Regions from separate parts of the Virgibacillus sp. FSP13 genome, predicted to be linked through region 3. Evidence: riboswitches for the same ligand, from Rfam matches in the RefSeq annotation. Region 3 holds a riboswitch; each other region holds the start of a gene.
What was found. Region 3 has a riboswitch for S-adenosylmethionine ahead of ACW2QC_RS11180 (aminotransferase class I/II-fold pyridoxal phosphate-dependent enzyme). Riboswitches for the same ligand answer to the same signal wherever they lie in the genome.
Positions count from the first base shown of each region.

Region 1: it holds a riboswitch for S-adenosylmethionine, as region 3 does, so the genes downstream of both, ACW2QC_RS15580 (methionine ABC transporter ATP-binding protein) here and ACW2QC_RS11180 (aminotransferase class I/II-fold pyridoxal phosphate-dependent enzyme) in region 3, are expected to answer to the same signal.
Region 2: it holds a riboswitch for S-adenosylmethionine, as region 3 does, so the genes downstream of both, ACW2QC_RS11775 (LLM class flavin-dependent oxidoreductase) here and ACW2QC_RS11180 (aminotransferase class I/II-fold pyridoxal phosphate-dependent enzyme) in region 3, are expected to answer to the same signal.

Region 1 is NZ_JBSVKG010000021.1:50,567-52,833, forward strand. It holds gene ACW2QC_RS15575 (NAD(P)H-quinone oxidoreductase) at 1-460, shown strand, start outside; SAM riboswitch class I at 563-669, shown strand; SAM riboswitch class I at 765-868, shown strand; gene ACW2QC_RS15580 (methionine ABC transporter ATP-binding protein) at 942-1,973, shown strand; gene ACW2QC_RS15585 (methionine ABC transporter permease) at 1,963-2,267, shown strand, end outside.
Region 2 is NZ_JBSVKG010000012.1:42,651-44,917, reverse strand. It holds gene ACW2QC_RS11780 (DUF3219 family protein) at 222-518, opposite strand; SAM riboswitch class I at 730-837, shown strand; gene ACW2QC_RS11775 (LLM class flavin-dependent oxidoreductase) at 961-2,013, shown strand; gene ACW2QC_RS11770 (ATP-grasp domain-containing protein) at 2,025-2,267, shown strand, end outside.
Region 3 is NZ_JBSVKG010000011.1:14,413-16,679, reverse strand. It holds gene ACW2QC_RS11180 (aminotransferase class I/II-fold pyridoxal phosphate-dependent enzyme) at 1-1,367, opposite strand, end outside; SAM riboswitch class I at 1,480-1,597, opposite strand; gene rarD (EamA family transporter RarD) at 1,700-2,267, opposite strand, start outside.

The DNA.
Region 1 (2,267 bases), on a different contig from region 3:
AAAATTAGGTTTTTGTCAGTCGCTTGGCGCAGATGTTGGAATTAACTATAAAGAACAGAACTTTGCGGAGGAAGTTTTAAAAACCACCGATCAAGAAGGGGTAAACGTCATACTCGACTTCATTGGTGCTTCCTATTGGGAGAAAAACTTACGAAGCATTGCAATCGATGGACGCTGGGTGCTGATTGGTGTACTTGGTGGAACAGAGGTTGAAAAAGTAGATTTAATGTCAATTCTTGCAAAGCGAATCCATCTGAAAGGGACATTATTAACGCCAAGAAGTGATGCCTATAAAAAAGCTTTGACAGAGGAATTTATTCAAAAGGCAATCCCCCTATTCAATCAGAAAAAGCTGAAGCCAATTGTTGACCATACCTTTGCATTCAAAGACATTCAAGAAGCACATCGATATATGGAAGCAAATAAAAATATTGGTAAGATAGTCATTTCTGTTAACTAATCATTGTTACAATACCACCTTTTGAAATTTTTAAAAAATGCATTGACAAAGCTTCATAACGGTAGTATTGTATTAAACAATATCAAATGAATATTTTGTAACTTCTTATTCAGAGAGGTGGAGGGAATTGGCCCTATGAAACCTCGGCAACGGACTTTTTTATAAAGAACTGTGCCAAATCCAACAAGCATTCGCTTGAAAAATAAGAAGAGTGAGCGGAATTAAAATGCAAATCTCTTCTTATGAATATCATAAGGAGGGATTTTTTATTTCCATATGCAAATAAACAACTAAATAGCAAGACTTCTTATCCAGAGAGGTGGAGGGGCTGGCCCTATGATACCTCGGCAGCGGACTTGTAAAAGTACTGTGCCAATTCCAGCAAGCAATAGGCTTGAAAGATAAGGAGAGGGAAACCCGTAAATGCCTCTTCTTGTTTTTCAAGAAGGGGTATTTTTTCATTTTAAAGAGGAGGGGAATAATGATTACTTTTGAGAACGTAACGAAGATATACCAAAGTGGCGAACAACAGATAGAGGCACTGGATGATGTTGATTTACAGATCGAAAAAGGCGAAATATATGGTGTTATTGGATTTAGTGGCGCCGGAAAAAGTTCATTGATACGTTGTGTGAATTTACTTGAACGACCGACTTCTGGAAAAGTAGTTGTAAATAATCAGGATCTACTCAGTCTTTCTCCAAAGGAACTAAGGGAAGCAAAACGAAGCATCGGAATGATTTTTCAACACTTTAATCTACTAAATTCAAAAACGGTTTTTACGAATGTGGCAATGCCGTTATTACTAATGAAGACACCTAAGGAAGAAATTAAAAAAAGAGTTAATGAACTGTTGGAGTTTGTCGGACTGAGTGATAAGGCTGATAATTACCCAGATCAGCTTTCAGGTGGCCAGAAACAACGAGTAGGTATTGCGCGAGCCTTGGCAACACAGCCATCCGTTCTATTGTGTGACGAGGCAACATCGGCACTTGATCCGCAGACAACGAATTCAATCTTGAGGCTTTTGAAGAAAGTTAATCAGGAATATAACATTACCATTCTAATCATTACTCATGAAATGGGGGTTATCCGTGAAATATGCGATAAGGTGGCAGTGCTTAACCAGGGTAAAGTGATTGAATCAGGATCTGTATTTGATGTATTTGCCCAGCCCAAAACGGAAATTGCCCATAATTTTGTAAGTACAGTCATGCACGATGAAATACCGAAATCAGTCCATCAATTAATTGAATCCCAAGAATCTACCAATCAAATTTATCGAATTGTTTTTGTTGGGGAATCAGCAGGTTATCCGCTGTTATCGCAAATAGCTAAACGATTTGATGTAGAGGTAAATGTTTTGTTTGGTAGTATTACGGAATTGCAAGGGACACCATTTGGTAACTTAATTGTGAAGTTTGCAGGTGAAACGAAAGAAGTGAGTAGAGTTATTATGCATATTAACCAACAAAAAGTAACGGTTAAGGAGGTATTAGAGGATGTTAGTTGATTGGGATCAAATTCTCGCGGCCCTATGGGAAACAGTTTCGATGGTTGCATTTTCATTATTATTCGCTACGATCATTGGCTTACCATTGGGAATCCTGCTCGTTGTAACACGTAAAGGACATTTATGGGAAAATGCTCCAGTATTTAACGTCCTAAATGCAATTGTAAATGTGTTTCGATCGATACCATTCATTATTTTGATGGTTGCAGTTATTCCATTTACCCGACTAGTTGTAGGAACATCAATTGGAACCGCAGCAGCAATTGTTCCAATGGTACTATTTTCAGGTCCGTA
Region 2 (2,267 bases), on a different contig from region 3:
CACCGCTTGTCATTTAGTAACTTTTGAACAACCTCTATAATATTTCCACACAGACCGATGGATGGAAGATAATAACCAAACTACAATTACGAAAAACCACAACTTGCCCTTTTTTAAATAACACATAGTTGTTCATTATAGGGATGTTGAATATATCCGTCAAATATAGAATATTCCTTTGTTTGTAAAAATAATCTGTTACGTTGTATTCAGCTAAGCGCTTATTCCTCCATTAATTCCAATTTAAAATCACCAACTGCACCATCTTGATAGAGATTTGTAATTGACGTCGAATAGGAGTAAATAGTTGCGTGAAATTCGAGATTTTTTTCTGGAACTTTCACATGAAAATCATTAGCATATAGCAAGGTTGTAATTTCGTGGTAGTCACTGCTGCTAACTTTAAAATCAAATCCTATTTTAAGTAATTTTTCGGCCTTAGATTTATTCACAACTGTATCTTCGTAAAAATTGTCGACATTAATTGTCCTATTGTTTATGATCACTTTTTGATTCATTATTTTTGCCACCCTTCTTGAACCTAACTAAATTCTAGCAGTTGAATTTAGTTATTTCTATTGTTATTGCTTCAGTGTTCTTTTAACCCTCGTTAACGAATAGGGCGACCAAAAGCGCAACGTCCTTTCGTAGTCCCTCCAATGAGTGAAATTCACTTATTGATTGCTTTAATACATACTTTTCTGGTATGATTACTTTAATTTAATACATTTCTTATTAAGAGTGGTGGAGGGAATGGCCCGATGAAACCCGGCAACCCACTGATAATGATCAGGAAGGTGCTAATTCCAGCAGCGTTTAACGGCTGCAAGATAAGATGGAAGCCATGTACAAAACTTCTTCTTATCGAAGAGGTTTTTTTATTTATGAAAAATGTGATCAAACATATTTCTGGCACTTCATCTTGTCATACAATTTATGGTGAAAAGGGAGAGGTTATTAATGAAATACGGTTTTTGGCTACCTATTTTTGGTGGATGGTTACGAAATGTAGATAATGAACACATGCCACCAACATTTGATTACGCAAAAGAAGTGATTCAGTCAGCAGAAAAATGGGGATATGATACAACATTAATTGCTGAATTGTATCTAAACGATATAAAAGGAATTGAACATGACTCATTGGAAGCTTGGTCAACAGCTGCAGCACTTGCAGCTGTTACAGAAAAAATCGAAATTATGGCGGCAATGCGTCCTGTATTCCATAACCCAGCTGTAACTGCAAAAATGGCCGCTAACATTGATCGTATCTCGGGCGGCCGCTTCACATTTAATGTAGTCTCAGGCTGGTGGGAAGAGGAAGCGCGTCAATACGGTGGGGATTTCACAGCACACGACGAACGATATAACCGTACCGAGGAGTTTTTACAAGTAATGAAAGGGCTCTGGACCGAAGAAACGTTCAGCCATAAAGGAAAATTTTATGAGGTCGCCAATACACATTTGGAACCGAAGCCAGTGCAACGGCCAAATCCTCTTCTTTACGCAGGCGGTGAGAGTGAACGGGGAAAAGAAGTCATTGTCAATAATTGTGATGCCTACGTGATGCATGGAGGAACATTAGAAGAAATTTCTGCAAAAGTTGAGGATATGAAAGCACGCCGAGAAGCAGCAGGAAAATCTACATTTAAATCATTCGGATTGGCTGCATACATCATTTGCCGTGACACGGAAGAAGAGGTAGTAGAAGAATGGAAACGGATCACCGATGTTAAAAATGCGGACGGCTATGCAGGATATCAAGATTTTGTCAGCAAATCACAGCTTGAGCAGCAAGTAAAACTAAATGATTATTCCGTTTCCAACCGGGGATTGCGTCCAAACTTAATCGGAACACCTGAGCAAATTGCTAATCGCATCATCGAATTTGAGGATGCTGGAGTTGACCTTTTACTCTTACAATTCTCTCCACAATTAGAGGAAATGAAGCGCTTTTCGGAAAAAGTAATGCCACTTGTCGAGGAGAAACGTAACTTAAAAATAAACCAATAGGAGGCATTGGAATGTCGGAAAAAATATATGTGCTTCATGAAAATAATGAATGGACCGAGCATTTGACAAAACGATTAACTGAATTGCAGTTACCATATGAAGAATGGCATCTAGATGAAGGAACAGTTGACCTATCGACTGTTCCTCCAGAAGGTGTTTTTTATAGCCGTATGAGTGCGTCTTCCCATACAAGAGAGCACCGCTTTGCAGCCGAATTAACTGAAGCTGTCTTGGCATGGCTCGAGCGCCACAGT
Region 3 (2,267 bases):
ATATTCCCTGCCTCACGGGCAAAAGGGGAAGAAAGCAGCCATTTTACAGCATCTTCGTTTGTTTCACTGAATAAGGCTTTGTGATCGGTTGCTTTAGCAATTGCCTGATCCAGGTCAACTAAAATATCATGTACCCGCTCAATACCAATGGAGAGACGTACAAGCTCCTCTGTAACACCACTCTGTTGTAAATCTGCTGGGCTTAATTGCTGGTGTGTCGTTGAAGCCGGATGGATAATTAATGATTTGGCATCGCCAACGTTTGCTACATGGGACCAGATTGTAATGCCGTCAATCAATTTTCTTCCTGCCTCACGCCCACCTTTGATACCAAATGTAATAATCGAGCCGAACCCGTTTTGTAAATATTTTTTGGCTAATTGATGTGATGGGTGACTGGCTAGACCAGGGTAATTAACCCATTCAACAGCCGGATGGTCTTGTAAATATGTCGCAACTTCTTCGGCATTTTTATTGTGGCGTTCCACGCGTAAGTGCAATGTTTCAAGCCCTTGTAATAGTAAAAATGCATTCTGTGGGCTTAGGCATGCACCAATATCGCGTAAGAGCTGTACCCGTAATTTTGTTGCAAAGGCTGCGGGACCGATGTCAGCGTAGCGAATACCGTGATAGCTTTCATCTGGTTCGGTAAACCCTGGGAATTTCTCATTATCCCAATTGAACCGCCCGCCATCAACAACGATTCCGCCAATGGTTGTTCCGTGTCCGCCAATCCATTTCGTTGCAGAATGTACAACAATATCAGCACCCCAGGTTATTGGCCGGGTAATATATGGTGTTGCGAATGTGTTGTCAACAATTAAGGGAATATCGTTTTCGTGCGCAATCTCTGCTACGGCCTTAACATCAAGTACGTTAAGGCTTGGATTTGTGATTATTTCTCCAAAAATCGCCTTTGTTTTCGTTGTAATTGCACCGCGGATTTCTTCAAGATCAGTACCATCGACGAATTTTACCGTGATCCCGTAGCGGGGCAATGTTGTTGCAAACAGGTTATAGGTTCCACCGTACAAATTGCTGTCAGCAACAATCTCATCACCTGAACCAGCCAGATTTAAAATTGCCAACGTAATCGCAGACATTCCAGATGATACACCAACAGCGGCTACACCGTCTTCAAGCTGTGCCAAACGCTGTTCAAAGACATCGACAGTAGGATTACCGATTCGTGTGTAAATGTTGCCTGGTTCCTGCAGGGCAAATAAATTTTGGGCATGCTCTGTGTCGCGGAAGACGTATGATGTTGTTTGGTAAATTGGTACTGCACGTGAACCGGTTGTTGGATCTGGTTCCTGCCCCCCATGAAGTAATACGGTTTCTTGATCGTGAAAATGAAAGTTTGCCATAAATAATTCCTCCTTATGAATGTGGTGAAAACGAACGGTCAAATTGGATGGGAGAGGAGGGGATATAAAAAGCCCTCTTCCTAAGAAGAGGGCGTATCGTTTACGGTTCCTCCCCTTATCTTCCAGATCATGATTGACCTGTAGGATGTAGCACCTTTCACAGCTAGCGTACTAGCCTGATGGTTGCCGGGCTTCACAGGGCCTATTCCCTCCACCGCTCTTGATAAGAGATTAAAATATTTGAAAATTTAATTTAACAAGAATTATATACTGATTTCGTATGTTCGTCAACACCTTTTTTTAGAAAAGTTTAAACTCTTGCCGGTACTTACTTAACTAGAAGCCCGCTTTTGTACTTTTTTAACAGGTCGGCGCTGAGCGGAGCCCATGTAAATAATGAGGGCAATCCAAATTAACGAGAATGATAGCAAATGTGCCGTTGAAAATGTTTCATGGTAGAGAAAGACACCAAGGATCAACATGATGGTTGGTGCAATATACTGCAAAAAGCCAACCATGGATAAAGGAATTTGCTTTGCCCCACTTGCAAATAATAAAAGCGGGACAGCTGTTGCAACACCCGCACCAATTAATAAAAGTGATGTACTAGTAAAAATGTTATTAAAAGCAAATGCACCATTCGGTATTGCTAGTAAATAAATAAGTGCAATTGGAGTTACAATTAATGTTTCAATTGCTAAGCCGAACATGGCACTGATATCAACTGTTTTTTTCAGCAATCCATACAGGCCAAAACTTACTGCCAGTAGTAACGATACCCAGGGAAAAACGCCATAGCTGACAGTAAGGTTAATGACACCGATCCCAGCGATAACAAACGATAATAACTGTTTTCGCGTTAACCGCTCCTTTAAAACAATGATTCCCAGCAAAATACTG